2 regions of the Nonomuraea sp. IBHARD001 genome follow, and region 2 is predicted to be linked to the other one. Evidence: predicted binding sites of a transcription regulator. Region 2 holds the regulator's gene; the other holds the start of a gene.
What was found. Region 2 encodes HspR, which represses chaperone genes until heat shock. Its sites were predicted from a motif close to ANTTGAGTCNNNNNGACTCAANT; they were not measured.
Positions count from the first base shown of each region.

Region 1 (4,413 bases), 3.0 Mb from region 2:
CTCGGTGACGACCTCGCCCAGGCTCGCGGCATCGGGGCGCCGGTAGACGCGCGGGTCGATGTCCAGCCTGACCAGATCGCCCCTGGCCCCCACCGTGACGGTCACGAGGCCGTCGGGCGATCGTTCGGTCACCTGGACGGCCAGCGCCTCGCGCCGCAGCCCGGGGACCTCTTCCTGTAACCGTACGAAGGTCTTGCGCAACTGGTCGGCATAGGCCTGCAGGCCCGCCGGGTCCACCTCGTCCGCCCCCCGCATATCACTGCCCCCTCTACTGTAAACAAACCTCACTAATCCAATCCAACAACATGAGACGGCCGCCCGCTCACCCGAATCCCGAAGACAGGGGTCGGTTAGAGGTCGGTCACCTTTTCCCGCAGGCCGGACACCTCGTCGCGGTGCACTCTGATGCGGTGCACACCCCGTTCGACGCGGGTCAACCCCAGTTCCGCGGCCACCGTGACCCTGCCGCCGGTGTACTCCAGCAGCAGCACGCCCTCCTGTTCGGCCAGGACGACGAAGGGCTCGGCCCGCCAGGCGCACACGGTCGTCACATGGCTCGCCCGCTCGCACGCGCCGCCCGGCACGACCCTGACCCAGCGCCCCGGCGCCACCTGCTCGAAGCCGTCGGCCGGGGTGTCGCGGCGCAGCCGCCACCACACGCCGTCTGCCCGGAGCTCGGGCGAGGCGGGGTAGGCCGCGCCCTGCCAGTGCACGCGGTAGCCGTCGCTCACCCCTGCGCCTCCAGCAGCAGCCAGTGCCCCAGGTCGGCGTCGTACACCGCACGCCTGCGCGTCACCCCGTCGTGACCGAGCTCCACGATCTCGGCCCCGTACGGCAGCGCGACACCGGCCGTGAGGTACTCCCTGATCGTCTGGTCCACGTTCGGCGCCAGGCCCATCCCGGTGAAGGGCGCCTCCTCCACCACCCAGCCCTCGACCGCGGCCATCCCCGCCTCGTCCCGCCCGCCGTACGGCGTGCGGTAGAGGTCCGGGCCGATCGCGGGCCAGCGCAGGATGTTGACCGCGCCCTCGGCGGTGAGCACGTCGTCGCACAGGAGGGCGTCGGCGAGCACCGCGGGCGTGGCGATGTGCGCCACGTCGAGCGCGTGGTGGCAGTAGCCGGACACGCGGGGTCGGCCGTCGTCGATGAGCGCCTGGATGTCGCCAGGCCGCAGCAGCTTCTGCACGACGGCGTGCGAGCCGTCAGCCGCGTGGTCCTGCACCAGCGTGGGTACGGCCAGCCTGGCCACCGTGCCCGGCTCCAGCAGGAAGCAGGGGTCGAGGCCCGCATTGACGGCCAGGCCCCAGCGCGGGTCGGGCCAGCCCGCGGCCATCTCCACCAGCGACACCACACGATGGTGCCCGGCCGCGCCTCCCGTCGCCTCGCGCATCGCCTGCTCGGAGGTGTAGGCCAGCAGCCAGGTGCGCTCGGCGTCGTCCGCGACCGGCCATGCGGGCGGCTCGGCGCCCGACGCGGCCTCGGCGCTGATCGGCAGGGCGAAGTCGGCCGCGCGCAGCAGGCTCAGGCACTGCGCCAGGTCGCCTTCGTCCCGTGCCGCCGTGAGTCGTCGTTCGAAGTCGCTCGCCTGCCGCATACCGCCCTTTGCCCGGTGTCCAGAGATCGAATTCGAGGGCACCATATCAAGACATGTCCACATTGTGGACTGGATTCGGTGCGCTGTGCTTACAAGATTACGATCGCTGTGAGCGAACGTCGGCAAGTTCGGGAACATTCGGAGGCTCTCAAGAATTGAGTGGGTATAACTCAACCCTTTGGAGTTCGCATGAGTGAGAGCTTGATCCTTCCGGTCCTGCCGCTCGACGACGAGGTCGTTCTGCCGGGCATGGTCGTCCCGCTGGACCTGTCCGACTCCGAGGTGCGGGCGGCCATCGACGCCGCACAGGCATCCGGTCTCAACAAGCCACGGGTGCTGCTCGTTCCCCGGATCGACGGAAAGTACGGTGCCGTCGGCGTCGAGGCGATCGTCGAGCAGGTCGGCAGACTGCCGGGCGGTGAGCCCGCCGCCGTCGTGCGCGGCGTGAGCAGGGCCAGGGTCGGCACCGGCACCACGGGCCCGGGTGCGGCCCTGTGGGTGCAGGCCACCCCGCTGCCCACCCCGTCGGCCACCGGCCGCACCGACGAGCTCGCCCGTGAGTACAAGGCGCTGGCCACCACGATCCTGCAGAAGCGCGGCGCCTGGCAGGTCGTCGACGCCGTCAACGGCATGGACGACCCCTCGACGCTGGCCGACAGCTCCGGCTACGCGCCCTGGCTGACCACGCCGCAGAAGGTCCGCGTCCTGGAGACCGAGGACCCCGCCGAGCGCCTCGGCCTGCTGGTGGAGTGGGCCCGCGAGCACCTGGCCGAGCTCGACGTCGCCGAGACGATCCGCAAGGACGTCCAGGAGGGCATGGAGAAGCAGCAGCGCGAGTTCCTGCTGCGCCAGCAGCTCGCCGCCGTGCGCAAGGAGCTCAAGGAGCTCAACGGCGACGCCTCCGAGACCGAGGAGGAGGACTACCGCGCCCGCGTGGAGGCCGCCGACCTGCCCGAGAAGGTGCGCGAGGCCGCGCTCAAGGAGGTCGACAAGCTGGAGCGGACCTCCGACCAGTCGCCCGAGACCGGCTGGATCCGCACCTGGCTCGACACCGTGCTCGACATCCCGTGGAACGACCGCAGCGAGGACGCCTACGACGTCGCCGGGGCCCGCGAGGTGCTCGACGCCGACCACTACGGCCTCGACGACGTCAAGGACCGCATCATCGAGCACCTGGCCGTGCGCAAGCGCCGTCAGGACAAGGGCCTCGGCGTGGTCGGCGGCAGGCGCAGCGGCGCGGTGCTCGCCCTCGCCGGTCCGCCCGGGGTCGGCAAGACCTCGCTCGGCGAGTCGGTCGCCCGTGCCATGGGCCGTAAGTTCGTCCGCGTGGCGCTCGGCGGCGTGCGCGACGAGGCCGAGATCCGGGGACACCGGCGCACCTACGTCGGCGCACTGCCCGGCCGTATCGTCAGGGCCATCCGCGAGGCCGGCTCGATGAACCCGGTCGTGCTGCTCGACGAGATCGACAAGGTCGGCTCCGACTACCGCGGCGACCCGACGGCCGCCCTGCTCGAGGTCCTCGACCCCGCGCAGAACCACACCTTCCGCGACCACTACCTGGAGGTCGAGCTCGACCTGAGCGACGTGCTCTTCCTGGCGACGGCCAATGTGCTGGAGGCGATCCCCGGCCCGCTGCTCGACCGCATGGAGATCGTCACCCTCGACGGCTACACCGAGGACGAGAAGGTCGCCATCGCCCGCGACCACCTGCTGCCGCGCCAGCTCGACCTGGCCGGGCTCTCCGCGAGCGACGTCTCCGTCGACGACGCGGCGCTGCGCAGGCTGGCCGCCGAGTACACCCGGGAGGCGGGTGTGCGCTCCCTCGAGCGTTCGCTGGCCAGGATCCTGCGCAAGGTCACGGTGGCCGACGCCTTCCCCGTCACGGTCGGCGACGACTCCCTGACCGGATACCTGGGCAGGCCCAGGTTCGTGCCGGAGTCCTCGCTCCCCGAGTCGCGCCAGCGCACCTCGGTGCCGGGCGTGGCGACCGGGCTCGCGGTGACGGGCGCGGGCGGTGACGTCCTCTACGTGGAGGCGTCGCTGGCCGATCCCGAGACCGGCGACACCGGCCTGACCCTGACCGGTCAGCTCGGTGACGTGATGAAGGAGTCGGCGAAGATCGCACTGTCCTACCTGCGCTCACGCGGCGCGGAGCTGGAGCTGCCGGTCTCGTCGCTGAAGGACCGTTCGGTGCACATCCACTTCCCCGCGGGAGCCGTGCCCAAGGACGGCCCCTCCGCCGGAGTCACGCTGACCACCGCACTCGCGTCGCTGCTGTCGGGCCGCCAGGTCCGTCCCGACGTCGCGATGACCGGCGAGGTCTCGCTCACCGGCAGGGTCCTGCCCATCGGCGGCGCCAAGCAGAAGCTGCTGGCCGCACACCGGGCCGGAATCACCACCGTCCTCATCCCCGCCCGCAACGAGCCCGACCTGGACGACGTCCCCGAGGCCGTGCGCAACGAGCTCACCATCCACCTGGTGAGCGACGTCCGCGAGGTCCTCGACATCGCCCTCACCCCGGCCAAGGTCGCCGCCACCGCAGCGGCCTGAGCCGACTTACATGGACGAATCATTCAGTCGCTTGACTGGATGATTCGTCCATGTTGCTATGGGTCGCATGCTGTACGGAACTCCGGCGCTCGCGCCCGCCGACCAGGGGGTCCTCGCCGAGCTCGAGGACATGCGGCGCGACCTGAGATACCGCCTGGCCGAGCCGCATCGCTGGGACGGCCAACTCCGCAAGCACCTTCAGGCCAGAGCCATCCAGGGGTCGAACTCCATCGAGGGGTATCGCGCCAGCGTGGAGGACATCGAGTCCA
Region 1 covers NZ_JBWBBW010000002.1:3,361,225-3,365,637, forward strand. Annotated here, with positions in the region: gene ACTWNK_RS17505 (YbaB/EbfC family nucleoid-associated protein) at 1-255, opposite strand, end outside; gene ACTWNK_RS17510 (hypothetical protein) at 351-731, opposite strand; gene ACTWNK_RS17515 (SseB family protein) at 728-1,594, opposite strand; gene lon (endopeptidase La) at 1,784-4,144, shown strand; gene ACTWNK_RS17525 (Fic family protein) at 4,212-4,413, shown strand, end outside.
Region 1: the regulator HspR is predicted to act here: its motif matches at 1,748-1,770, upstream of lon (endopeptidase La).

Region 2 (4,413 bases):
CAAGGCGCGCACGGCCGAGCAGGCCGAGCCCGCCGCCCCCGCCCCGGAGCCCTCCGCCCAGGACGGCGACCTGCTCGCGCAGGTCGCCGAGCGGACGGCCGACCTTCAGCGGTTGCAGGCCGAGTACACCAACTACCGGCGCAGGGTCGAGCGTGACAGGCTCGCGGTCAAGGAGCAGGCCGTCGCAAGCGTGCTGACCGAGCTGCTGCCCGTGCTCGACGACATCGGAAGGGCACGCGACCACGGCGAGCTCACCGGCGGTTTCGCCAAGGTGAGCGAGCAGCTGGAGGCGGCCACGACCAAGCTCGGACTCGACTCCTTCGGCACCAAGGGCGATCCTTTCGACCCGACCGTGCACGAGGCGTTGATGCACAGCTACTCGTCCGACGTGACCGAGCCGACCTGCGTAGAGGTCTTCCAGCCCGGTTACCGGATCGGTGAGCGGATCCTGCGCCCGGCGCGGGTGGCCGTCGCCGAGCCCGAGGACGCGCCCGCGTCCGAGGGAAACCCCGCGTCAGAGTAAGACCAAGAGCAGACCCCCGAAAGGACCATAGATGAGCACCAAGGACTATCTGGAGAAGGACTACTACGCCGTCCTTGGTGTGCCCAAGTCCGCCAGCGCCGAAGAGATCAAGAAGGCCTACCGCAAGCTGGCCAGGCAGTATCACCCTGACGCCAATCAGGGCAGCCCGGAGAAGGAGACCAAGTTCAAGGAGGTCTCCGAGGCTTACGACATCCTGTCCGACACCAAGCGCCGCAAGGAGTACGACGAGGCGCGCACGCTGTTCGGATCGGGATTGGGCGCGCCCAGGGGGGGCGCGGGCGGTGGGGGCTTCCCGTTCGACTTCGGCGACCTGTTCGGTGGCACCAACAACCAGCAGAGCGGCGCGGGCGAGCGGATCGGCGACCTGTTCGGGGGTCTGTTCAACAGAGGCAACAGCGGCACGGGGGGCACGCGTTCGACGACGACGCGGCCCCGCCGTGGCCAGGACATCGAGTCCGAGGTCACCCTGTCGTTCACCGAGGCCGTCGAGGGCGCGACCGTCGCCCTGCGGCTGACCAGCTCGTCGGCGTGCACCGCGTGCTCGGGCACCGGCGCCAAGGCCGGCACCACGCCACGCGTCTGCCCGACGTGTGACGGCACCGGCGCGGCCAGCCGCAACCTGGGCAACTTCGCCTTCTCCGAGCCCTGCCGCGACTGCAAGGGCAGGGGTCTGCTCGTCGACGACCCGTGCCAGGTGTGCGAGGGCAGTGGCAGGGGCAAGAGCACCCGCACCATCAACGCGCGCATCCCGGCGGGAGTCGCCGACGGCCAGCGCGTCAAGCTCAAGGGCAAGGGCGCTCCGGGCGAGAACGGCGGTCCCGCGGGCGATCTCTACATCGTCACGCACGTCAAGCCGCACGCGGTGTTCGGCCGCACCGGCGACAACCTGACGATCACGGTCCCGGTGACGTTCACCGAGGCCGCGCTCGGCGCCGAGATCAAGGTCCCGGTGCTCAGGAGCCTGCCCGTCACCCTGCGCATCCCCGAGGGCACGCCCAACGGCCGCACCATGCGTGTGCGCGGTCGCGGCGTCACCCGCAAGGACGGCACCAAGGGCGACCTGCTGGTGACGGTCGAGGTCCTCGTCCCGCAGCACCTCGACGAGAAGTCGCGCGAGCTGCTCAACGAGTTCCGTGAAGCGAGCGCGGGCGAGGACCCGCGCGCCGACCTCATCCTGAAGGCCAGAAGCGAGTAAGCCGATGGACGCCAACTACTTCGATCTGTCCGACGACACTCCCGTCTACGTGATCTCGGTGGCGGCGCAACTGTCCGGCCTGCATCCGCAGACCCTGCGTCAGTACGACCGGCTGGGCCTGGTGAGCCCGGGCCGCACGGCGGGCCGCGGCCGCCTCTACTCCACCCGCGACATCGTCCAGCTGCGCGAGGTGCAGCGCCTGTCGCAGGAGGAGGGCATCAACCTGGCCGGGATCAAGCGGATCCTGGAGTTGGAGAACGAAGCCCTGCGGCTGCGCGAAGAGGTCCTTCGGCTGCGCGCCGAGATGTCGACGGTCAGAGCATTGATCAGATACGAGCTACCACCGGGGGTTTGACAGATGGACTACAAGCTGACGCAGAAGAGCCAGGAGGCTCTGTCGGGGGCCATGCGCCGAGCCGCTGCCGAAGGTAATCCTGAGATCGCCCCCGTCCACCTGCTGACCACCCTGCTCAACCAGACGGGCGGCACCGCCATACCTCTGCTTGAGGCTGTCGGGGCCGACTGGAAGGGGCTGCGTCAGCGGGCTGAGGAGCAGCTCGCGGCGCTGCCCAAGGCGCAGGGGTCGACGGTGGGGGCGCCGTCGAGCTCACGGCAGCTGCTGACCGTGATCAACACCGCGTCGCAGCGGGCCACCAGGCTCGGCGACGAGTACGTCTCGACCGAGCACCTGCTGGTGGGCCTGGCGGCCGACGGCGGTCCGGCGGCCGAGCTGCTGCGGTCACAGGGCGCCACGCCCGAGGCGCTGCTCGACGCGTTCGAGAAGGTGCGCGGCCATGCCAGGGTCACCAGCGCCACGCCCGAAGACACCTACCAGGCGCTGGAGAAGTACGGCGTCGACCTGACCGAGCGTGCCCGCAGCGGCAGGCTCGACCCCGTGATCGGCCGCGACTCCGAGATCCGCCGCGTCGTGCAGGTGCTCTCGCGCCGTACCAAGAACAACCCGGTGCTCATCGGCGAGCCCGGCGTGGGCAAGACCGCCGTCGTCGAGGGTCTGGCCCAGCGCATCGTGGCCGGCGACGTGCCCGAGTCGCTGAAGAACAAGCGGCTGATCTCGCTCGACCTCGGCGCGATGGTCGCGGGCGCGAAGTTCAGGGGCGAGTTCGAGGAGCGGCTCAAGGCCGTGCTCTCGGAGATCAAGGAGAGCGACGGCCAGGTCGTCACCTTCATCGACGAACTGCACACCGTGGTCGGCGCGGGCGCCGCCGAAGGCGCGATGGACGCCGGCAACATGCTCAAGCCGATGCTGGCCAGGGGCGAGCTGCGGATGATCGGCGCGACCACCCTCGACGAGTACCGCGAGCGCATCGAGAAGGACCCCGCGCTGGAGCGGCGTTTCCAGCAGGTCTACGTGGGCGAGCCGACCGTCGAGGACACGATCGCGATCCTGCGCGGGCTCAAGGGCCGCTACGAGGCCCACCACCAGGTCCAGATCGCCGACAGCTCCCTGGTCGCGGCGGCGGCGCTGTCCGACCGCTACATCACCAACAGGTTCCTGCCCGACAAGGCCATCGACCTGGTCGACGAGTCCGCCTCCCGGCTCCGGATGGAGATCGACTCGCGCCCGGTCGAGATCGACGAGCTGCAGCGCACGGTCGACCGGATGCGGATGGAGGAGCTGGCCATCGCCAAGGAGACCGACGAGGCCTCCCGCCAGCGCCTGGAACGGCTGCGCAAGGAGCTGGCCGACCGCCAGGAGGAGCTCAACGCCCTCGTCGGCCGCTGGGAGCACGAGAAGGCCGGGCTCAACAAGGTCGGCGAGCTGAAGAAGCAGCTCGACGAGGCGCGCGGCGCGGCCGAGCGGGCCCAGCGCGACGGCGACTTCGAGGCGGCCTCCCGCCTGATGTACGCCGACGTGCCCCGTCTCGAGCACGCGCTGCAGGAGGCCTCCAAGGCCGCCGTGCCCGAGGACGCCATGGTCAAGGAGGAGGTCGGGCCCGACGACATCGCCCAGGTGATCTCCTCGTGGACCGGCATCCCCGCGGGCAGGCTGCTGGAGGCCGAGACGACCAAACTGCTGCGCATGGAGGACGAACTCGGCAGGCGGCTCATCGGCCAGCACAAGGCCGTCGAGGCCGTATCCGACGCCGTGCGCAGGGCCAGGGCGGGCATCGCCGACCCGGATCGGCCGACCGGCTCGTTCCTGTTCCTCGGCCCGACCGGCGTGGGCAAGACGGAGCTGGCCAAGGCGCTGGCCGACTTCCTGTTCGACGACGAGCGTGCGATGACGCGCATCGACATGTCGGAGTACTCCGAGAAGCACAGCGTCGCCAGGCTCGTCGGCGCACCGCCCGGCTATGTCGGCTACGAGGAGGGCGGCCAGCTCACCGAGGCCGTGCGGCGCAGGCCGTACACCGTGGTGTTGCTGGATGAGGTGGAGAAGGCGCATCCCGAGGTGTTCGACATCCTGCTGCAGGTGCTCGACGACGGCCGGCTGACCGACGGGCAGGGGCGCACGGTCGACTTCCGCAACACGATCCTCATCCTGACCTCCAACATCGGCTCGCAGTTCCTGGTGGACCCGCAGTTGGAGAACGGCGCCAAGCGTGACGCGGTCATGACCGCCGTGCGCTCGTCGTTCAAGCCCGAGTTCCTCAACCGGCTCGACGACGTCATCGTGTTCGACGCCCTCGGCACCGAGGAGCTGGCCAGCATC
Region 2 covers NZ_JBWBBW010000002.1:376,405-380,817, reverse strand. Annotated here, with positions in the region: gene grpE (nucleotide exchange factor GrpE) at 1-523, shown strand, start outside; gene dnaJ (molecular chaperone DnaJ) at 555-1,739, shown strand; gene ACTWNK_RS03850 (heat shock protein transcriptional repressor HspR) at 1,744-2,094, shown strand; gene clpB (ATP-dependent chaperone ClpB) at 2,098-4,413, shown strand, end outside.